DNA from 3 places in the Allosphingosinicella ginsenosidimutans genome. Region 3 is predicted to be linked to each of the others. Evidence: predicted binding sites of a transcription regulator. Region 3 holds the regulator's gene; each other region holds the start of a gene.
What was found. Region 3 encodes LexA, which represses DNA repair genes until DNA is damaged. Its sites were predicted from a motif close to GTTCCNCNCTTGTTCT; they were not measured.

Region 1 (7,315 bases), 1.6 Mb from region 3:
ACGTCGTTGCAGCCAACGCCGAGAAGGTCTCCGACATTGTCGTATATAGCGGCACCAACTTGACGAGAAAGGCAGGCTGACCGGACCGCCGCCGATGCGGCTTCCCAATCGCACATTCTCGGGTGCAAAGACGCTCACCACCCATAACAGGTCACCATAGACCTGCCTGAGGCGGCGCAGTTCAGCGGGATTCTTGAGTGAATCGACAAAATATGCTCGGCGCTGAGGGAGGACGACCCTGGTTCCGTCCACCTCTGCGTACCCTTTCCTCTGGTCGCGCTCGATAGCTATTTTTTCGATAGCTCGGTCAGCAAGGTACTCGTCGCCAAATTTGGTTCTTAGCGCGTTCCCTACCGTTTGGTATCGATCGATCCGTTCCGAGACACTCAACGTGTCGGGGATGTCCAAATCCACTTCGTTAGCGTGCTCTTTTATGATTCTACTGAGAACAATGTGGACAGGGTCATATCCGAACTCGTCCTGAAGCTCTTTCGACATGGCCTCGTAGGTGGTCGTACATCCCGACCCGACCGGTCCCACGAGCGCTATTACAAGCTCCAAACTGATACGATCGTCTATGTCATTGATCTTTGGACGCTCTGATCCGATAGTCCGATCATTAGCCGCAAGTGGTCTGGTCGCCATTTTGTCAGCTTATATGGCGGCATTTGAAATTAAAAGATCGCTTTATAAGACTGTGCCAGCCGTAGACGTTTGGAGAGCATCAGCCGTATTGGTCGCGAATATGGCTGTTATAATACTGCCCTTTGGACGTAGCCGAGAGTAGTCCGTTATAAACGGAAATCGGCACTCCATAGTAGCTATAAAGGCCACTTTCGCTAAACCAGATATCGAGACGTCGAGCGCTATCGTCATACTCGACACGATACATTGCTGACGAATTGACAAGGGGCATAGCCTACTCCGCAGCCACCCCGGCCCGCGTGAACATGTCGTCCCCTTCGCCGCCAGCCTCCGGCGCGTCATTCGCCGCCTTGGCCTGCTGGCGCCGGTCGAAATTGTCCCACACCTCGTTCCAATTCCCCCTGGTCGCGGCCTTGGAATATTCGGTCGCGCGCTGTTCGAAGAAATTGGCGTGCTCGACGCCGTTCAGCAGAGGCGCGAGCCAGGGGAGGGGATGCTCGTCGATCATGTAGATGGGCTGGAAGCCCAATTGCCCCAGGCGCCAGTCGGCGATGTAGCGGATATACTTCTTGATCTCCTTGGGCGTCATGCCGGGGACGGGGCCCATTTCGAAGGCGAGATCGATGAAGGCGTCCTCAAGCCGGACGGTCTTCTGGCAGACGTCGAGAATGTCCTCCTTGACGCTCTTGGTCAGGCAGTCGCGCTCCTTCACGAAGGCGTGGAACAGGCGGGTGATGCCCTCGCAGTGCAGGCTCTCGTCGCGCACGCTCCAGCTCACGATCTGGCCCATGCCCTTCATCTTGTTGAAGCGCGGGAAGTTCATCAGCATCGCGAAGCTGGCGAAGAGCTGAAGCCCCTCGGTGAAGCCGCCGAACATGGCGAGCGTGCGGGCGATGTCCTCGTCCGTGTCGACGCTGAAGGTCGCGAGATAATCGTGCTTGTCCTTCATCTCCTTGTACTGGAGGAAGGCCGAATATTCGCTCTCCGGCATCCCGATCGTGTCGAGCAGGTGGGAGTAAGCGGCGATGTGGACCGTCTCCATGTTGCTGAACGCGGTCAGCATCATCTTGATCTCGGTCGGCTTGAACACGCGGCCATATTTGTCGTGGTAGCAATCCTGCACCTCGACATCCGCCTGGGTGAAGAAGCGGAAGATCTGCGTCAGAAGGTTGCGCTCGTGATCGGTCAGCTTCTGCGCCCAATCGCGGCAATCCTCGCCGAGCGGCACCTCCTCCGGCATCCAGTGGATCTGCTGCTGGCGCTTCCAGAAATCGAACGCCCAGGGATATTCGAACGGCTTGTACTGCTTGCGGGCTTCGAGAAGGGGCATTGGACTACTCCGTGATCCCCTCTCCCGCCGGGAGAGGGAGGGGCCCAGGCAAAGCCTGGGAGGGTGAGGGTGATTGGCGGGCGGAGGGTTGGTCGCTCCCGCCGCTTCGCGGCTCCCTCCCTCTCCCAATGGGAGAGGGATTGTGTCCTTGCGTCCTCATCGCTCGCGGACCCTGACGATGCGGTCGCGGTAGACGACGTGGCTCTTCCGCGCGCCGACGCCGAAGACGACGATGCCGAGGAAATAGCCGAAATCGTACCAGCCGCCATTGTTGGGCACCGCGTAGATCGCGACGTCGGGCATGAAGAGGCTGAGCACCCAGGCGACCGGGAAGATGAAGCCGTGCCACAGCCCCAGAAGGAAGCCCGGCGCGGCCGGCTGGACCGCGTCGGCGCGCTGCACCGCGCAGGCGGCAAGGCCGGCGAGCGATGCGATCGCAAGGAGCGCGCGGGCCCTAGCCATGGCTGAGATGGATATAGCCGAGGGCGTCGGCGGCGATGACCGCGCCGCCGATCAGGAACAGGACGCCCGCCTGCCGGCGCTGGCCGAAGCCGCGGCTGCCGCGATCGAGGACAAGGATGACGAGACCGACGGCGGCGAAGACGGCGCCGAGGAGGAGCTTCACATTCTGATCCAGGTGCATCCGTCTCTCCTTTCCCCGACATGGCGGGCCGGGCCGCGCTCACCCGGCCGTGTCGCGATCCCCCTCTCCCGCCGCGGGAGAGGCGCCGTTACTGGCACGCAAGGCACTCGTCATAATCGGTGCTCTCGACGTTGATCTCGCGCAGCTCGGGCGTGTTGTCGGCCTCGACGCCGCCAGCGAAACCGGCGCGCTGCACGCTCTTCGAGCGCAGATAATAGAGCGATTTGATGCCGAGCTCCCACGCACGATAATGGAGCATCAGGAGGTCCCACTTGTCGACGTCGGCCGGGATGAACAGGTTCAGCGACTGGGCCTGGTCGATATAAGGCGTGCGATCGGCGGCGAGCTCGAGCAGCCAGCGCTGGTCGATCTCGAAGCTGGTCTTGAACGTGTCCTTCTCGTCCTGGGTCAGGAAATCGAGATGCTGGACGCTGCCCCCGCGCTCCAGGATCGAGTTCCACACGCTGTCGCTGTTCTTGGACTTCTCCTTGAGCAGCGCCTCCAGGTGCGGGTTGCGGATCGACCAGCTGCCCGACAGCGTCTTGTGGGTGTAGATATTGGCCGGGATCGGCTCGATGCAGGCCGAGGTGCCGCCGCAGATGATGCTGATCGACGCGGTCGGCGCGATCGCCATCTTGCAGGAAAAGCGCTCCATCACGCCTTGGTCGGCGGCGTCGGGGCAGGGCCCCCGCTCGTGCGCGAGCATCATCGATGCCTCGTCCACCTGGGCGCGGATGTGGCGGAAGATCTTGAGGTTCCAGCTCTTCGCCATCGCGCCCTCGAACGGAAGGCCGCGCGCCTGGAGGAAGGAGTGGAAGCCCATCACGCCAAGGCCCACGCTGCGCTCGCGCGCGGCGCTATATTTGGCGCGCGCCATCTCGTCGGGCGCACGATCGATATAGTCGGTCAGCACATTGTCGAGGAAGCGCATGACGTCCTCGATGAAGCGCTTGTCGCCGTTCCACTCGTCCCACGTCTCGAGGTTGAGCGAGGACAGGCAGCACACCGCGGTGCGGTCCTTGCCATGCTGATCGCGGCCCGTCGGCAGCGTGATTTCCGAGCACAGGTTCGAGGTCGAGACCTTGAGGCCGACGTCGCGCTGATGCTTGGGCATCGAGCGATTCACCTGGTCGATGAAGATGATATAGGGCTCGCCGGTCGCGAGGCGGGTCTCGACCAGCTTCTGGAAGAGCGCCCGGGCATCGACGGTGCCGCGCGCCGATCCGTCCTTGGGCGACTGCAGCGTCCACTCGGCGCCGTCGCGCACCGCCTCCATGAAGGCGTCGGAGACGAGGACGCCGTGGTGGAGGTTCAGCGCCTTGCGGTTGAAGTCGCCGGACGGCTTCCTGATCTCCAGGAACTCCTCGATCTCCGGATGCGAGATATCGAGATAGCAGGCAGCCGATCCGCGCCGCAGCGAGCCTTGCGAGATTGCCAGCGTCAGCGAATCCATCACCCGCACGAAGGGAATGATGCCGCTCGTCTTGCCGTTGAGGCCGACCGCCTCGCCGATGCCGCGGACATTCCCCCAATAGGTGCCGATGCCGCCGCCGCGCGCGGCGAGCCAGACATTCTCGTTCCAGGTGCCGACAATCCCCTCGAGGCTGTCCGAGACCGAATTGAGGTAGCAGGAAATGGGCAGGCCGCGACCGGTGCCGCCGTTCGACAGGACCGGCGTCGCCGGCATGAACCACAATTTCGAGATATAGTCGTAGAGCCGCTGGGCATGGTCCGCATCATCGGCATAGGCCGAAGCGACGCGGGCGAAGAGATCCTGGAACCGCTCGCCGGGGAGCAGGTAGCGGTCCTGCAGCGTATCCTTGCCGAAATCGGTGAGCAGCGAATCGCGGCCATGGTCGATCTCGATCGCGAACGCGCGCGGCGCGACCGATTTCGAATCGATCGCGGCCTCGCTCTTGCGGGCCTTCTTCACGGGCGTTTCCAGAATCGTCGCCACGTCGCTCGCGCTCACTTCGCTGCTGCCGGACAAGTCCATAGCTTACCTCATGTTCCCCATGCGTTCCAGCGGAACGTCCGCTCATCCTAGGCGCATTTTCGGGGAATACATGGCCTAAATCGGGTTCTTCCCCGATATCCACAAGGGCCGCGCGAGCCCTTCGCCGGCAACAACCGGCGTCGGGCGCTCTCCACAACCCTTAGTGCTCCCCCTATCGAGCGCCACTAGCCATAGTGTTTGAAATGGGAATCTGGCGCAAGAGGGTAAATCGCCGTTAACCCTGATAAAAGCGCGACTTTGGCGGTTTCGCAGAGGTCGTTGCGGGTGCGAAATTATCCTGCGGGCGAGGCGCGCGCATCGCCGGCCAAGGCGGCGGCAGATCAATGCGCGTGGCCCCTCTCAGCCGTCATCCTCATCCGGCCGCGGCAGCAGCCAGCTCGCGATCAGCACGGGCAGCAGGCGGGCGGCGGCGATGAAAGAGAGGCCAAGGAAGACCCACTCGGCCGGTCCGGCCGGGGCCCAGGCGCGACCGAAAACCGGTGCGAGCCCGAGATAGAAGCAGCCGGCCGTCGTCGAAAGGGTCATGATCGTGCCGGCGATGCAGCCGGCTCTGGCGCGGACCGCCATCTCGCGCTCGTCCAGCGCGCCATCGGCGTCCGGGATCAGCCGCGGCCCGAAATACGGGACGACCTGCGCCGCGCCGAATGCGAAGTAGAACAGCGCGGCCCCGACCAGTCCGACGCGCCAGTCCCAATGGCTGCGGCTGCCCGCGACATAGAGCGCGTAACCCGCCGCAAGCGCCGCGAGCGCGACCAGCGGCCACCAGCGAAGGCTGCGCGCGCGCGGGCGGCCATGAATGGTCAGCGAATCGAGGCGCGTCGCGTGGACGAACCGGTCGAGCGAGGCGGGGACGTCCATCATCTTTCTCCGGTGAAGCGAAGCGCGTCGGCGATCGGGGGGAAGGGGCGAAGCGAGAAGATCGATTCGACGGGCACGTCGAAATGCGCCGCGATCTTCAAGGCGAGTTCGAGGCTCGGCTTGTAGTCGCCGCGCTCCAGGTAGCCGATTGTCTGCGGGTTCACGCCGACCGCCTCGGCCAAGGCGCGGCGCGAGAGGCCGCGATCGGCCCGAAGCAGCGCGATTCGGTTATCCATGTGCATGGACTAGATGATTTATTGTGTTTACACAATGGTCCGTTTGGCAGGCGCAAGTGCTTCATAGGCCGCCTGGAGGCGAGCGAGGACCGATGGCTTCCCGCTCGGCGGCTGGCCGAGATGGGCGGTCCGCAGCTCGTCCATGAAATCGGCCCACAGCGCCGGCCCGCCTTCCTCGAGCAGTTGCGCCCGGATCGAGAGTTCCGGCGTCACCGGCAGGTGGCGCCGTCCCCAGGCGCCCATCTGGACGAGCAGCGGCACCAGCTGGATCGCCCTTTCGGTGAGGCTGTAGCGCGCCTTCTGCTTGTGATCGGGATCGTCCGCCCGGGTGAGCAGGCCGAGCGCGACCAGCCGCTTCAGCCGGTCCGCGAGGATGTTCGAGGCGATCTTTTCCTCCGATTCGCGGTGCAGGACCCGGAAATAGCGGCGGTCGCCGAACATGATGTCGCGGATGACGATCAGGCTCCAGCGATCGCCAAGCACTTCGAGCGTCAGGTTGATCGGGCAGCCGGAGCGCAGATCGGTCATGGGCGACACCCCATTCAAAAACCGCTTGCAATTTAATAGCGGTCTGCCTATCCGACAAGCGGTTGCAAATCAAAAGCGGTTGTGGAGGATGAAATGAAGGTGCGTGTTTCGGCGTTCAGCCTGTCCATCGACGGATTCGTGGCCGGCTCCGATCAAAGCCTCGCCGATCCGCTCGGCAAGGGCGGGGAGGCGCTCCACGAATGGATGTTCCACACCCCCACCTTTCGCGCGATGTTCGGCGAGGAGGGCGGCGACGACGGGATCGACGAGCGCTTCGCGGCCCGGAGCATGGCCAATGTCGGCGCCTGGATCCTGGGGCGCAACATGTTCGGGCCGGTGCGCGGTCCCTGGCCCGACGACGCGTGGAAAGGCTGGTGGGGCGAAGAGCCGCCCTATCATGTCCCGGTCTTCGTCCTCACCAACCACCCGCGCGATCCGATCGCGATGAAGGGCGGCACGGTGTTCCATTTCGTCACCGACGGGGCCGAGGCGGCGCTCGATCGCGCGAGGGAGGCCGCGGGCGGCAAGGACGTGCGGATCGGCGGCGGCGCCGCGACGGTGCGCCAATATCTCGAAGCGCGCGCGATCGACGAGCTCCATGTCGCGGTCGCGCCGATCCTGCTCGGCCGCGGCGAGCCGCTCTGGCAGGGGCTCGATCTTGCCGCGCTCGGCTATAAGGTGACCGACTCGGTCGCCGGCGAGAAGGCGACCCACCTCATCATCGAACGCCAGGGGGAGACGGCGCAATGACCCTCACGCTCCATGCCCATCCGCTGTCTTCCTATTGCTGGAAGGTGCTGCTCGCGCTCTACGAGAACGGAACCGAATTCGCGTTCGCCCAGGTCGATCTCGGCGACGAGGCGGGGCGCGCGGCGTTCATGGCGCTGTGGCCGGTCGGCAAGATGCCGGTGCTGATCGATCGCGATCATGTGATCGTCGAATCGAGCATCATCATCGAGCATCTCGACACCCATCACCGCGGACCGGTCCGGCTGCTTGCGCACGATGCCGATCCGGACATGGCGCTGAAGGCGCGGCTGATGGATCGCATCTTCGAC
Region 2 (7,315 bases), 1.9 Mb from region 3:
TCGGGGATTGGGGCAGCACCCGACCGTCGCAATCTGGAGGGGGCGGAAAAATCCCGTCTCGGATCGACATCCCGAGGCCGAACTCGTGGCAAATTTTCCGTGCCGATCCGGACGGCGACTATGGCTTTCTTGAGGTGGCTCAAGAGGCTACGACTCACCCCTGCTTCGCGGCCGTACCCGATTGTTGGGGTAAATTGCAGGTGGGTGCGACAGATGGAAATGGCGCCGGCATCACAGGCGTCAAGATGAACACCTCTTGCCGTATAAACATGCACATGACCATCAAATCAGGGGCATCCCACGGGATTGAGCAGGACGAACAGCCCTACCAAGACTAGAGCCTCCAACACCCTCGACCCGGCCTCAATCTACTCCGCCCCCTCCCGCTCCCGCTTAGGAGCCTTCGCCCGTGCCTTCCCGAGCTTGATCGCCGGCCCTGATTCCACCCGCTCCGACCGCGCCAGAATGTCCTTCAGATACTGCCCCGTATAAGAGCGCGTCTCCGCCGCCACATCCTCGGGCGTCCCTTCCGCCACGATCTCCCCGCCTTTGTCTCCGCCTTCAGGCCCAAGATCGATGATCCAGTCGGCGGTCTTGATGACTTCCAGGTTGTGCTCGATCACCACCACGGTGTTGCCCTGCTCCACCAGCGCGTGGAGGACCTCCAGGAGTTTCCGCACATCCTCGAAATGCAGGCCGGTGGTGGGCTCGTCGAGGATGTAGAGGGTCTGGCCGGTGGCGCGGCGGGAGAGTTCCTTGGCGAGCTTGACGCGCTGGGCCTCGCCGCCGCTCAGGGTGGTCGCCTGCTGGCCGACCTTGATATAGCCGAGGCCCACTTCCGCCAGCATCGCCATCTTGTCGCGGATCGGCGGGACGGCCTTGAAGAACTCGACCGCGTCCTCGACCGTCATGTCGAGCACGTCGGCGATGCTCCTGCCCTTGAACTTCACCTCCAGCGTCTCGCGGTTGTAGCGCTGGCCGTGGCAGACGTCGCAGGTGACATAGACGTCGGGCAGGAAGTGCATCTCGATCTTGATCAGGCCGTCGCCGCTGCACGCCTCGCAGCGGCCGCCCTTGACGTTGAACGAGAAGCGGCCGGGCTTGTAGCCGCGCGCCTGCGCCTCCGGCAGGCCGGCGAACCAGTCGCGGATATTGGTGAAGGCGCCGGTATAGGTGGCCGGGTTGGACCGCGGGGTGCGGCCGATCGGCGACTGATCGATGTCGATCACCTTGTCGAGATATTGCAGGCCGTCGATCTTCTCATATCGGCCGGCGGTGAGGCGGGCGCCGTTGAGGTGGCGCGCGGCCGCGGCATAGAGCGTGTCGATCGTGAAGCTCGACTTGCCGGAGCCCGACACGCCGGTGATGCAGGTGAAGGTGCCGAGCGGGATCGAGGCGGTCACGCTCTTGAGGTTGTTCGCGGTGGCGCCGGCGAGGGTGAGCTTCTTTCCCGTCCCCTTGCGGCGCCTTTCGGGGAGCGGCACGGCGCGGCGGCCGGTGAGATAATCGGCGGTCAGACTGTCCTTGCTGGCGAGCACGTCCGCCAGCGTTCCGGCCGCGACGACGCTGCCGCCATGGACGCCGGCGCCGGGGCCCATGTCGATGACATAATCGGCCTGGCGGATCGCATCCTCGTCATGCTCGACGACGAGCACGGTGTTGCCGAGATCGCGCAGGCGCTTGAGGGTGACGAGCAGGCGATCATTGTCGCGCTGGTGGAGGCCGATCGAGGGCTCGTCGAGGACGTAGAGCACGCCGGAAAGGCCCGAGCCGATCTGGCTCGCGAGGCGGATGCGCTGCGATTCGCCGCCCGAGAGCGTGCCCGAGGTGCGATCGAGGTTGAGATAATCGAGCCCGACATTGTTGAGGAAGCCCAGGCGCTCGTTGATCTCCTTCAGGATCGCGCGAGCGATCTCGTTCTGGGTATCGGTCAGCTTCTCGTGCAGCGTCTCGAACCATTCGAGCGCATGGCGGACCGAGCGGGCGGTCGCCTGGCTGATATGCTCGCCGGCGATCTTCACGGCCAGCGGCTCGGGCCTGAGGCGCGCGCCGTGGCAGACCTCGCAGGGCTGCGGCGTCTGATATTTGGCGAGCTCCTCGCGCATCCACGCGCTCTCGGTCTGGAGCAGGCGGCGGTTGAGGTTGGCGATGACCCCGTCGAACGGCTTCACCACCTCATAGGATTTGCGCCCGTCGATGAAGCGCAGCGTGACGGGGCGGCCGTGCGTGCCGTTGAGGATGATGTCGTGGATCTCCGCCGGGAGATCCTTCCACGGCGTCTCCATGCTGAAATCGAATTCGCGCGCGAGGCTGCCCAGCACCTGCATGTAATAAGGGCTGGGCGGGTTGGAGCGCGCCCAGGGCACGATCGCGCCCTTCTTGATGCTGAGATGCTCGTTGGGGACGATGAGTTCGGGATCGAAGAGCTGCTTTTCGCCAAGCCCGTCGCAGCCGGGGCAGGCGCCCTGCGGCGCGTTGAAGCTGAACAGCCTGGGCTCGATCTCCGCTATGGTGAAGCCGGAGACGGGGCAGGCGAATTTCTCGGAAAAGGTGATGCGGCCCGGCGGCGCGTGGGTCGCGAGCACATTGCGTTCGGAGGCTTCCTCCAGCGCTTCTGCGACCCCGGTGCGCTCGGCGCCGGGCGGGTCCTTCGGCGCCGGATCGGCCGGGTCGAGATAGACGAGGCCGTCGGCGAGCTTCAGCGCGGTTTCGAGCGAGTCCGCGAGGCGGGTCTCGATGCCTTCGCGCACGACGAGGCGATCGACCACCACCTCGATGTCATGCTTGTATTTCTTGTCGAGCGCGGGAGCCTCGTCGATGTCATGGAAGACGCCGTCGATGCGTACGCGGGTGAAGCCCGCCTTCTGCCATTCGGCGAGCTCCTTGCGATACTCGCCCTTGCGCCCCCGGACGACCGGGGCGAGCAGGTAGAGGCGCGTGCCTTCGGGGAGCGCCATGGTGCGATCGACCATCTGGCTGACGGTCTGCGCGGCGATCGGCTCGCCGGTGGCGGGCGAATAGGGGATGCCGACGCGCGCCCAGAGCAGGCGCATGTAATCGTAGATTTCGGTGACGGTCGCGACGGTCGAGCGCGGGTTGCGGCTCGTCGTCTTCTGCTCGATCGAGATGGCGGGGGAGAGGCCCTCGATATGATCGACGTCGGGCTTCTGCATCATCTCGAGGAACTGGCGCGCATAAGCGGAGAGCGACTCGACATAGCGCCGCTGCCCCTCGGCATAGATGGTGTCGAAGGCGAGGCTGGATTTGCCCGAGCCCGAAAGGCCCGTGATGACGGTCAGCGTCTCGCGCGGGATATCGACATCGACGTCCTTGAGATTGTGTTCGCGCGCGCCGCGGACGGAGAGATGAGTCAGCATAAGGGGCTGTCGTTCCAGATTTGTTCTAGCGATAATGGAGCGGGTCCGGGGCGTCAACGCGGACCCGCTGGAGATGGGGCCGCGGGCGCGATAAGGCAAGGCGGACGGCTGGGAGACGGGCGATGTGGTGGCTTGCGGCGATGCTGGTTCCGGCGGCGCCCGCCGTCGAGGCGGACCGGGCGGGAAACCATCTCGTCTCCTTCGCGGCGGTGGGGGAAGCTGGCGCCGATGCGCGCCATTGCACGCCCGACCGGCGTTGGTGCGCGCGGCTGCGCGCCGGCGGCGACAATGGCGGCTGGACGCTGGAGGTGACCGGCCCCGGCGCCGCTCCCACCCGCACGCTCGACCAGCCGGCGGACGAGGACGCGAGCGATTTCGCGATCCGCGACCATGCGGTGGAGCAGGCGGATGGCGCGCTGCTGATCGGAATCGAGTGGCGGCGCAGCGCGGGCTATTCGGGCGGCGGCGCGTCGGCGACGACGATGCAGCTCGTCCGCGTCGAACCCTCGGGCGATCCGGCACCGATGCTGGAGGTGCCGATCGCCGCGAGCAAGGACATCCGGGCCTGCTTCGGCGATCGCGACCGGCGCGCACGCCGCGACGCCTGCGCGGATCAGTATGAATTCTCGGCGACGCTGGCGCTCGATCCCGACACGACGAGCGGCCCGCCCCGCTTCATCCTGACGACGAACGCGCGGACCTATCCCGGGCGCCGGACCCTCGATTCCGATTCCACGACTGCGCCGCCGCTGAGGGCGCGCGATCTCGCCTGGTGGCGCGATCCCGCCTGTTCCTTTCGCCGCGTCTTCAGGTTCGACGCGGCGGCCGAGGGCTATATCGCCGACGCGCCACTGCCGGAATGCGCCGACTATCTCGAACCCTGAGGGTCAGCGCGTGCGGTGCAGGCTCGCCGACTGGATGTGCCAGCGCAGCTCCTCCGGCGTCGCGCCGGGGACATCGTTGACGCGCCGCATCAGATAGGCGCCCGCGAAATGCTGCACCGTCCCGTCGTCGAGCTCGGCCTCGACGGTGACCGGGACCGAAACGTAGGAGGACCCGGCGGCGCCCTCCGGATCGACGGGGGCGCCGGGCGTCACGCGCGTCGACCGGGTGTGGGCGAAGCCGGCGGCGAAAGCGGCCTGGCTCTTGCCGCTCGCCCGGCCTTCGTCCCTCCATTGCGCATAAGCGGTCGCATAGTCACGCGCGGCAAGGGCGCGATAATAGAGGCGCACGACCTCGACGGCAGCGGCCGCGCTTGCCTTGCCCTCGCCGGGATCGGAGGCCGCGGGCGGCCGCGGCGGCGCATCGACGGGAGGCGCCGCCGGCCGGGGAACGCTGTCGGTCGCCGGCGCCGCAGCCAGGTTGCCGTGCGTGGCGGCGGGCCCGCAGGCGGCGATCGCAAGCGGCAGGAGCGGCGGCAGCAGGTTCGGCCATCGGGTCATCACAATCCTTCCAGTCGCATCGAACCTGCCGCAAGACGAGCCGCGCGCGAAAGCGTTCCGCCGTGCGGATCGTCGTGGGTTCGAACCCGTTCAGCTTTTTATTCCCCAAGATGAACGATGCGCGCAGGGCCTGTTCATTCCATTTGCAACACTCTTGGTCCGATGGCGTTGATCGCTCGAAGGAATTTGCTCATGCGCATGATATTCACCCTGAAGCTCACCACGGCGCTCGGCCTGCTGGCGCTCACGGCCTGCCAGCAGCCGCAGGACAATGGCGCCGGGCTGGACAACCAGGCCCTGGCCGAGGGCGCGGCCCTGCCGCCTCTGGAGAACGAAACCGCGGACGCGGTCGCGCCCGGCGCGGATGCGCTGCCGGCGGCGGCGCCGATCGCCTATCAGGCGGCGCCGGCGACGGCCGCCGGCTATGCCCCGATCGCCCGCGCGGACACGCTCCTTGAGACGATCGGCGATGCGCCGCCCGATTATGTCTTCGATTATGACGGCGTCGCGCCCTATGGCTGGCAGACGGCGGACGATTATCGCGTCTATGCCGAGCCGATCGACGACGGTTATCGCTATTATTATTACGCGCCCGATGCCGACGCGCCATTCCTGGTCCGCGATCCCGGCTACAGCTACGGCTATGAAGGCGGGCGGCTGATCGCCGTCTACGATTCAGGCGGCCGCTATATCTCCGGCGATGCGGCACGGCGCCGGGCCGCGGTGGCCTCGCGTTATTATGCGCGGGCCCGCGCCCTGCGCGCGGCCTCGGCCCGCGACAATCGCCACGCGATCGAGGCGTCACGCTGGGCGCGCCAGCAGCGTCGGGTGGCCGACGCGCGGCGGGATTGGGATCGTGCCCGCGCGAGGCAGGTCGAATGGCAGGCGGCGCAGGCGCGGCAGCGCGCGGATGCGGCCGAACAGGCCCGCCGGAACGAGGAGCGCCGCGCCCGCGCGGAGGCGGCGCAGCGGTTCCAGCAATGGCGCCAGAACAGCTTCCGCGGGGCGCCGCCGCGCCTTTACGAGCCGAACAGCTCGCGGGCGGCCCGCGCGCTCGCCGAGCGCGAGGATGCGGCGCGTCGGGCCTCGGCCCAGCGCCGCGCGGAGGCGCAGCGCCGTCAGGCCGACGAGCGCGCGCGCCGCGGCCAGCAGGCGCGGGACCATGATGCCCGGCAGCAGGCCGAGCGTCAGCGCGATGCCCGTCAGCGCGATGCTCAGCAACAGCGCCAGGCGCAGCAGCGGGACGCGCAGCGTGAGGCGCAGCAACGCCAGGCTCAGCAGCGTGAGGCTCAGCAACGCCAGGCTGAACAAAGACAAGCGCAGCAGCGCGAGGCCCAACAGCGGCAGGCACACCAGCGCGAGGCCCAGCGTCAGGCCCAGCAGCGCGAGGCCCAGCAGCGGCAGGCGCACCAGCGCGAGGCCCAACAGCGTCAGGCGCACCAGCGCGAGGCCCAGCAGCGGCAGGCGCAGCAGCGCGAGGCCCAGCGTCAGGCCCAGCAGCGCGAGGCCCAGCAGCGGCAGGCACGCCAGCGCGCCGAGCAGGCCCAGGCGCGCCAGCGTGCCGCCCAGGCTCAGGCCCGCCAGCATGCGGAGCAGGCTCAGGCCCAGGCGCGGCAGCGCGCGGCCCAGGCCCGCCAGCAGGCGGCGCGGCCGCAACGGCAGCAGCCGCAGCCTCAGGGCCACGCCCGCCATGCCGCGCCGGCCAACAGCCAGGAGGCGCAGGAGCGTCGGCGGCCGAATTGAGCCGGGCCCGCTCTCGACAGCGGGCGCTCTCCTCCTCTAGTCGGGGGCATCTTCCACCAAAGGATGCCCCCACATGCGCCCGACTGCCGCTCTCGCTCTCGCTCTCGCCCTTGCCGCCTCGTACGCAATGACGATCCCGGCGGCGGCGCGGGCGGATGAGGTGGCGCCGATCCTGACCGGCGCGGACGCGCTCGACAATTCCACCTTCGCCCGGCCGCAGGTGGCGCGCGTCACCCATGTCGCGCTCGATCTCGCGCTCGATTTCGATGCGAAGCGCGTGTCCGGCACGGCGACGCTCGACATCCAGGCGGCGCCCGGCGCGCACGAGATCGTGCTCGATTCGAACGGCTATGAGGTCGAATCGATCACCGATCCGCAGGGCCACGCCCTTGCCTTCGCATTCGGCGAGGACGATGCGCGGCGCGGCCGGCCGCTCACCGTGCAGATCGGCGACGCGCGCCGGATCGTGATTCATTATCATACCGGCGCCGACGCGGTGTCGCTGCAATGGCTTCGGCCCGATCAGACCGCCGGCGGCCATTATCCCTATCTGTTCAGCCAGGGCGAGGCGATCCTCAACCGGTCATGGATCCCGACCCAGGACAGCCCGGGCATCCGCCAGACCTGGGAAGCGCGGATCACCGCGCCGGAGCCGCTGAAGGTCGTGATGTCGGGCGAGCGGCTGACGCCGGAGGGCGAGCCGGCGGGGGCCGGGCGGCGCGCCTATCGCTTCCGCATGACCCATCCGGTCGC
Region 3 (7,315 bases):
GGCGCCCGCTTCCTTCGCCATCGACGCGGAGACGCAGCCGGTATGGGCGCCGCTTTCGGCGGCATGGCAATCCTGCGCTCCGATGACGAGACCACCCGATCGCGTCACCGCCGGCGCGATCAGGGTGAATGGCGGACAGATCGCGACATCGACCCCGGCGATCTCGCGCGCCGCATCGGCTGTCGCGGCGATCTCCGCCAGGGCGGCGAGATTGCCGTTCATCTTCCAGTTGCCGGCGATGAGCTTGCGGCGCAGATGCATGGTGGATCAGCTCCTTTGCGGCCGCGCCGCCTAGCAGGCGCGCTCTCCCCTGCCAAGCTTGCGGGAGAGTGGCGGCCCCTTTATGACCCCGCGAAACTCGGTCTCGTCAGGACGACATTTCCTTATGGTTTCCTCCGCCAAGCGCCGCACCCGCGCGATCCTCACCGGCATCATCCTGTTCATCTCGCTGCTGGCCATCGTCATCACTGGCTTCGGCACGGGCGGGTTCGGGAGCATCGATTCGCTGATCGCCGGCGGCGGACAGGCGACGGGCACCACGATCGCGACCGTCGACGGGCGCAAGCTGGCGGAACAGAAGCTCACCGACACGATCAACCGGCAATATAACATGGCCCGCCAGCAGCAGCCGGGCCTGACTCTCGCCGCCTTCCTCGGCAACGGCACCTATGAGCAGCTCATCAACCAGCTGATTGTCGGCATGGCGGTGCAGTCGTTCGGGACGGCGCAGGGGCTGACGGTGTCGCAGCGCATGGTCGACCGCGAGATCGTCAATATTCCCGCCTTCCGCGGCGTGACCGGGCAGTTCGACGAAAATGCGATGCGCGCCGCGCTTGCGAGCCAGAACGTGACCGAGGCCGAGCTGCGCGAGGATATCGCCCAGCAGCTGATGCAGCGGCAGCTGCTCGGCCCGATCGCGCTCACCGCGCGGGTGCCCGAGGGCGTCGCTCGCGAATATGCCAATCTCCTGCTCGAACGGCGGGTCGGCTCGATCGGCGTGGTCCCGGCGCAGCTGCTCGTCGCCGGAATCCATCCGACCGAAGCCCAGATCCAGGCCTTTTACCGGGGCCATCGCGACCGCTTCGTCATTCCCGAACGGCGGGTGATCCAATATGCCGTGATCGGTCGTGACCAGATCGCCGCGCAGACCCAGGCCACCGACGCCGAAATCCAGGCCTATTATCGCAGCCATGCCGCCACTTATGCGGCGCACGAGACGCGCAACCTCCAGTCGGTCGTGCTCCCGACCCAGGCGGCGGCCCAGGCCTTCGCGCAGCGCGTCCGCGGCGGCACCAGCTTCGCCGAGGCGGCCCGCGGCGCGGGCTTCGCCGCCAGCGACATCACCTTCAACGGCCAGACCGCGCAGCAGTTCGCGACCGCGACGTCCGCTCAGGTCTCCCAGGCCGCGTTCGCCGCGGCTCAGGGCGGCGTCGTCGGGCCGATCCGCAGCCCGTTCGGATTCCATGTCGTTCGCGTCGATTCGATCCAGCGCTCCGCCGCGCGGCCCATCGAGAGCGTCCGCGCCGAGATCGCATCCGCCATCGCCCAGCAGAAGGCGAACGACGCCTTCACCGCGATCATCAACCGGATCCAGGACCGGATTTCGGACGGAGCCAATCTGAACGAGATCGCGCAGGCCGAGCATCTGCAACTCGTGACGACCCCGCCGCTGACCCAGGCGGGCCAGTCGCCGGACCAGCCGTTCACCGCGCCGGCCGAGCTCCAGCCGCTGCTCCAGCCCGCCTTCGAGATCGACGCCGAGCATCCGGAGCCGGTGATCCAGCCGATCACCGAGAATGAACGTTATGCGCTGCTCGGCATCGAGCGTGCGATCCCCGCCGCGCCACCGCCGCTCGCCCAGATCCACGATCGCGTTCGGGACGCCGCGGCCCAGGACATGGCGCTCCAGCGCTCGCGTCAGATCGCCCAGCAGATTGCCGACGCGATCAACCGCGGCACCGCCCCGGCCCAGGCCTTCGCCCAGGCGCAGCCGGCGATGCCGGCGCCCCGGCCGATCGACATGCGCCGCGCCGATCTGTCACGCGGCGGCCAGCAGATCGCGCCGCCGCTCCTTGCTTTGTTCAGTCTCCCCGAGCGCCGCGCCCAGCTGGTCCCGGCGCCGAACAATGCCGGCTGGTACGTCGTCTATCACCAGCAGCGCACGCCTGGCGACGCAAGCGGCCATCCCGAGATGATCACCGCGACGCGCGCCGAATTCTCGCGGAGCGCGTCCGAGGAGCTCGCCGACCAGTTCGCCCGGGCCATCCAGATGCAGAGCCGGATCAACCGCAACGACCAGGAGATCGCGGCGGTGAAGGCGCGGCTGATCGGCAGCGCGACGGAGTGACCCGATCGATCCTCGTCATCGACAATTACGACAGCTTTACCTGGAACATCGTCCATTATCTGAAGGAGATCGGGGCCGAAGTGCGCGTCGTGCGCAATGACTCCCTGACCCCTGCGGAGACGCTCGCGGCCGGCGACGACGGCATCCTGATCTCCCCCGGGCCCGGCGCGCCGGATGCGGCCGGCATTTCCATCGAACTCGTCCATGCCTGCGCCACGGCACGGCGGCCCTTGCTCGGCATCTGCCTTGGTCTTCAGGCGATTGCCGCGGCGTTCGGCGGACGGATCGAACATGCGCCGGTGCCGATGCACGGCAAGTCATCCGCCATCCATCACGATGGACAGGGCCTGTTCGCCGGCCTCCCCACGCCATTCATGGCGGCGCGCTATCACTCGCTCGTCGTCGGGCGGGCAAGCCTTCCGGCCGCCCTGACGATCAATGCGAAGGCCTCGGACGGGACCATCCAGGGCCTTCGGCACCGCGACCTGCCGCTCCACGGCGTCCAGTTCCACCCCGAAAGCATCGCGAGCGCGCACGGCCACGCGCTGCTGCGGAATTTCCTGGAAAGGCCCTGCTAGGGAGGGCGTCGGGCAAGGACGGCCCGGAGCGCGCACATGCTTGACAGCGCCCGTAACGTTCCATACACGTTCCGCAGATGTTCCATCGGGAGGGACCGGATGCTGACGCGAAAGCAACAGGAACTGCTGCTCTACATCGACGAACGCCTCCATCAGAGCGGCGTGTCCCCCTCGTTCGAGGAGATGAAGGAGGCGCTGGACCTCAAGTCGAAGAGTGGCGTCCACCGGCTGATCTCGGCACTTGAGGAGCGCGGCTTCATCCGGCGCCTGCCCAATCGGGCGCGCGCGCTCGAGGTGCTGAAGGTGCCCGAGGTGCGCGGCGCGGCCAGCGTCTCGGCTGCTCCTCCCACGCCGCCGCGCGCCGCCAATGACGTGCTCGACATCCCACTCCACGGCCGGATCGCGGCCGGCACGCCGATCGAGGCGCTGCAAGGCACGGACACCCTGCCCGTTCCGGCCGCCCTGCTCGGCCCGGGCGAACATTATGCGCTCGAGGTCGCCGGCGATTCGATGGTCGAGCTCGGCATCCTCGACGGGGATTATGCGCTGATCCGCCGCCAGGAGACGGCGCGCGACGGCGAGATCGTGGTCGCGCTGATCGACGATGCCGAGGCGACGCTCAAGACACTGCGCCACGAAGGGCGGATGATCCGCCTCGACCCGGCCAATCGCCAATATGATCCTCAGCGCTATCGGCCGGAGCAGGTCCAGATCCAGGGCCGGCTCGCGGGACTGCTGCGGCGCTATTGACTATGGCCCGTCTGAATTATGTCGAGCTGCCCGTCCGCGCGATCGGCGCGGGCAAGGTCTTCTACGAGACGGCGTTCGGCTGGACCCTGGCCGAGTTCGGGCCGACCTACGCGGCGACGGTGACCGGCGACACCGACATCGGCTTGCAGGGCGATGCCGAGGAGATGACCAAGGCGCCGTTGCCGGTCATCGATGTCGAGAATCTCGATGCTGCCCTGGAAGCCGTGACGAAGGCGGGCGGCGTGATCGTCAGGCCGATCTTCGCCTTTCCCGGTGGCCGGCGCTTCCAGTTCCTCGACCCCAATGGCAATGAGCTCGCCTGCGTCGAGGCGGATCACGGCTGATCACCCTGCGTCGCTCAGCGCGACCCGACCCATGGATGGGCGCCTTCGGCCGCTGCGACGGTCGCGACGCGCGGCGTGGCGCCAAGGGTGATCGCGAGCCCGCCCGTCTGTCGAAGCAGGGTTGCATCCGCCTTGAGCCAGCGAGGTGTGCAGCCGCGCGGCAGGCGACGATCGGCAACGACGATGTCGGCACCGGCGCAGGCCCGGACCATCTCCGCCCAGGGCAAGCGATAGCCGGACCGGGTCGCGACGATCCGCCAGCGGCGATGGCCGCGTGTCAGATCGGCCATGCATAGATCGCTGCTGCACGCAGCATTCGGTAATGTGCCGAGATCGTAATAATCGGGTTCCGCTCCGGACAACTCGGCCAGCAGGTCGCGGACATAATCGCCGGCGCGCGGCCTCAGCAGCGCGAGGCGCCCGGCATCGTCGCGAAGCACGAGGTGGCGCCCGTCGCCGGTGACGATGAGGTCGGGCGCCGGCGTCGCGACCGCCCAGATGGTGCCGGCGGCGACAACGACGAGGCCGAAGGCGCGCCAGCTTGTGCGCCACAGGCAGATCCACAGGCCGCCGGCGACGATCAGCGCGAATGCGGGGCGCGGAATCGTCGGGAGCATCGCGACCGCTCCCGGCAAACTCGCCGTCATGTGCGCCAGCCAGAGGAGCGCCGACAGCGCCTTGCCCGCGAGCCACCAGAATGGCGCGCCCATCCCGACGGCATCGAACAGCAGCGCCAGTGCCTCCAGCGGCATGATGATGAAGGTGGTGAGCGGGATCGCGATCACGTTCGCGCCGGCTCCGTACAGGCCGGTGCGATGAAAGTGAAAGAGCGCGATCGGCGCCAGCGCGGTCTCGACGACCAGGCCGGTAAGCACCAGGCCGAACAGGAAGCGGCCGAGCCGGAGGAGCCGCCCCTCGTCGCGGCGCGCGAGCAGCGCCTGGATGCGCGGATTTTCATGGAGCGCCACGATCGAGGCAATCGCGGCAAAGCTCAGCTGGAAGCTCGCGCCGACCAGCGATTCGGGCCAGAGCAGAAGCACGATCAAGGCCCCGACCGCGAGCAGCCGCAAGGTCAGCGCTTCACGTCCCAGCGCGATCCCCGCGAGGATGAGCAGCGCGGCGACGCAGGAACGGATCGTCGGCACCTCGGCGCCGGTCAGCAGCGTATAGGCGACGCCGGCGATCCCGCCGACGCCCGCCGAGATCGCGACAAGACGGAACCGGAGCGCCAAGGTCGGGCTCAGCGCCAGCAGTTTCAGCGTCAGCAACATGACCGCCCCGACCACGGCGGTGAGATGAAGGCCGCTGACCGACAGGAGGTGCGTAAGCCCGGCCCGCCGCATGGCATCGGCGTCATCGTCGGGGATCGCGCCCTGGTCGCCGGTCGCGAGCGCGGCGGCGATGGCCCCCTCTCCGCCGCCCAATCGGCCGCGGATATGCGCGGAGAGGCGCTGGCGAAGGGCCGAGAGGCCGGCATTCCAGCCGCGCCCGGCCGGCGGCGCCACGACCTCGAGATCGAGCGCGCGCCCCGATCCACCGATCTTCTGGAACCAGGCGGCGCGAGCGAAATCATAGGCGCCAGGCGCGGCCATCGGCGCGGGCGGCATCATCCAGGCGCGCGCGCGGATCGTCGCCCCGGGGACGAGGCCGGAAACCGTGCGTTCCGACGGCACGTTGAGCCGAAGACGGGCCGGGAGGCCTGGGCCGACGGGCGCGACGAGCAATCGCTCAGCGCCATCGCCCGGCAGCGCCTGGACCGATTCGACCTGTCCGGTGAAGGTCATCAGCTGTGGTCGGTCCAGCCGCGGGGCCGCGACCCGTTCCGCGCGGACCCAAACGAGCGCGCAACCGATGCCGGCGGCCAGCGCGAAGATGCCGAGCGCCCGGCTCCATCGACTGGACTCGGAAAGCGCGAAGCCGCCCGCCGCAACGGCTCCGGCGCCGAGCAGGAAGGCAATCCATCCGTCCCGACCGGGAAGCGTGAACCAGGCCGCGATGCCGACCATCAGTCCGACCGGGAGCCAAAGCGGGAACTGGTCGCGCTCGGCCTCGGCGATTTCGATCAGACGGTCCCGCACCGCGCCGATCCAGAGGGCGCGCCGGGGGGACGCAAAATCGGCGAGCGCGTCGCTCACCGGTCCCGGCTTTCGCCCGGATGACTCGCTGTGCTAGGGGCGCTTGCCTTCCGGGTCGCCATGACCCTCATCCTTGGAGAAGCCGCGCGTGAGCGCAAGTCCGCAAGCCATCGTCACCCGTTTCGCGCCCTCGCCCACCGGATTCCTCCACATCGGCGGCGCGCGAACCGCCCTGTTCAACTGGCTATATGCACGGCGCTTCGGCGGCCGCTTCGTGCTTCGCATCGAGGACACCGACAAGGCGCGCTCCACCCAGGCGGCGATCGACGCGATCCTCGACGGGATGACGTGGCTCGGGCTCGACTGGGACGGCGACGCCTGGTTCCAGTCGCACTTCGCGGCGCGCCACGCCGAGGTCGCGCGCGCGCTGCTGGAAAGCGGCCATGCCTATCGCTGCTGGATGACGCAGGAAGAGCTGGCCGCGCAGCGCGAGGCCGCGCAGAAGGAGCGGCGGCCGTTCCGAATCCGCAGTCCCTGGCGCGACCGCGACGACGGCCCGGCCGATCAGCCCTTCGTCGTCCGCCTCAGGGCCCCGCAGGAAGGCGAAACGAGCATCGACGATGCGGTGCAGGGGCGGGTGACCGTCCGCAACGAGGAGATCGACGATTTCGTCCTCCTCCGCTCGGACGGGACGCCGACCTATATGCTTGCCGTGGTCGTCGACGATCACGACATGGGCGTCACGCACGTGATCCGCGGCGATGATCACCTGAACAACGCCTTCCGCCAGATCGCGATCATCCGCGCGATGGGCTGGCCGGTTCCCACCTATGGCCACGTTCCGCTGATCCACGGCGCCGATGGCGCGAAGCTTTCGAAGCGGCACGGCGCGCTCGGCGTCGAAACCTATCGCGACGAGCTCGGCATGCTGCCGGAGGCGTTGTTCAACTATCTGCTCCGGCTCGGCTGGGGTCATGGCGACGCCGAGATCATCAGCCGCGAGGAGGCGATCCAGTGGTTCGATCTCCCGCAGGTCGGCCGCGCCCCTGCCCGCTTCGACATGAAGAAGCTCGAGAACCTCAACGGCCACTATCTGCGCGCCGCCGACCCTCGGCGGATCGCGTCGCTGATCGATCACCGGATCGAGGGCGCGCTGGGCCGCGGCCTCGATGCGGGCGACATCGATCTGCTCACGCGCGCGATGCCGGTCCTGACCCCTCG

Region 1: a site for LexA is predicted at 4,627-4,642, ahead of FRZ32_RS05480 (ribonucleoside-diphosphate reductase subunit alpha). Genes of this name have one in related genera too.
Region 2: a site for LexA is predicted at 3,389-3,404, ahead of uvrA (excinuclease ABC subunit UvrA). Genes of this name have one in related genera too.

What each region holds. Positions count from the first base shown of each region.
Region 1 is NZ_VOQQ01000001.1:1,104,526-1,111,840, reverse strand. Features, by position in the region: gene FRZ32_RS05505 (deaminase) at 1-116, opposite strand, end outside; gene FRZ32_RS15740 (KTSC domain-containing protein) at 725-892, opposite strand; gene FRZ32_RS05495 (ribonucleotide-diphosphate reductase subunit beta) at 920-1,975, opposite strand; gene FRZ32_RS05490 (hypothetical protein) at 2,132-2,437, opposite strand; gene FRZ32_RS05485 (hypothetical protein) at 2,430-2,618, opposite strand; gene FRZ32_RS05480 (ribonucleoside-diphosphate reductase subunit alpha) at 2,707-4,614, opposite strand; gene FRZ32_RS05475 (hypothetical protein) at 4,975-5,493, opposite strand; gene FRZ32_RS05470 (helix-turn-helix transcriptional regulator) at 5,493-5,729, opposite strand; gene FRZ32_RS05465 (winged helix-turn-helix transcriptional regulator) at 5,757-6,257, opposite strand; gene FRZ32_RS05460 (dihydrofolate reductase family protein) at 6,351-7,007, shown strand; gene FRZ32_RS05455 (glutathione S-transferase family protein) at 7,004-7,315, shown strand, end outside.
Region 2 is NZ_VOQQ01000001.1:824,555-831,869, reverse strand. Features, by position in the region: gene FRZ32_RS04085 (beta family protein) at 1-338, shown strand, start outside; gene uvrA (excinuclease ABC subunit UvrA) at 369-3,377, opposite strand; gene FRZ32_RS04075 (hypothetical protein) at 3,500-4,261, shown strand; gene FRZ32_RS04070 (hypothetical protein) at 4,265-4,819, opposite strand; gene FRZ32_RS04065 (hypothetical protein) at 5,012-6,562, shown strand; gene FRZ32_RS04060 (M1 family metallopeptidase) at 6,636-7,315, shown strand, end outside.
Region 3 is NZ_VOQQ01000001.1:2,707,437-2,714,751, reverse strand. Features, by position in the region: gene tpiA (triose-phosphate isomerase) at 1-261, opposite strand, end outside; gene FRZ32_RS13505 (peptidyl-prolyl cis-trans isomerase) at 386-2,347, shown strand; gene FRZ32_RS13500 (anthranilate synthase component II) at 2,344-2,925, shown strand; gene lexA (transcriptional repressor LexA) at 3,025-3,675, shown strand; gene FRZ32_RS13490 (VOC family protein) at 3,678-4,019, shown strand; gene FRZ32_RS13485 (ComEC/Rec2 family competence protein) at 4,034-6,154, opposite strand; gene gltX (glutamate--tRNA ligase) at 6,243-7,315, shown strand, end outside.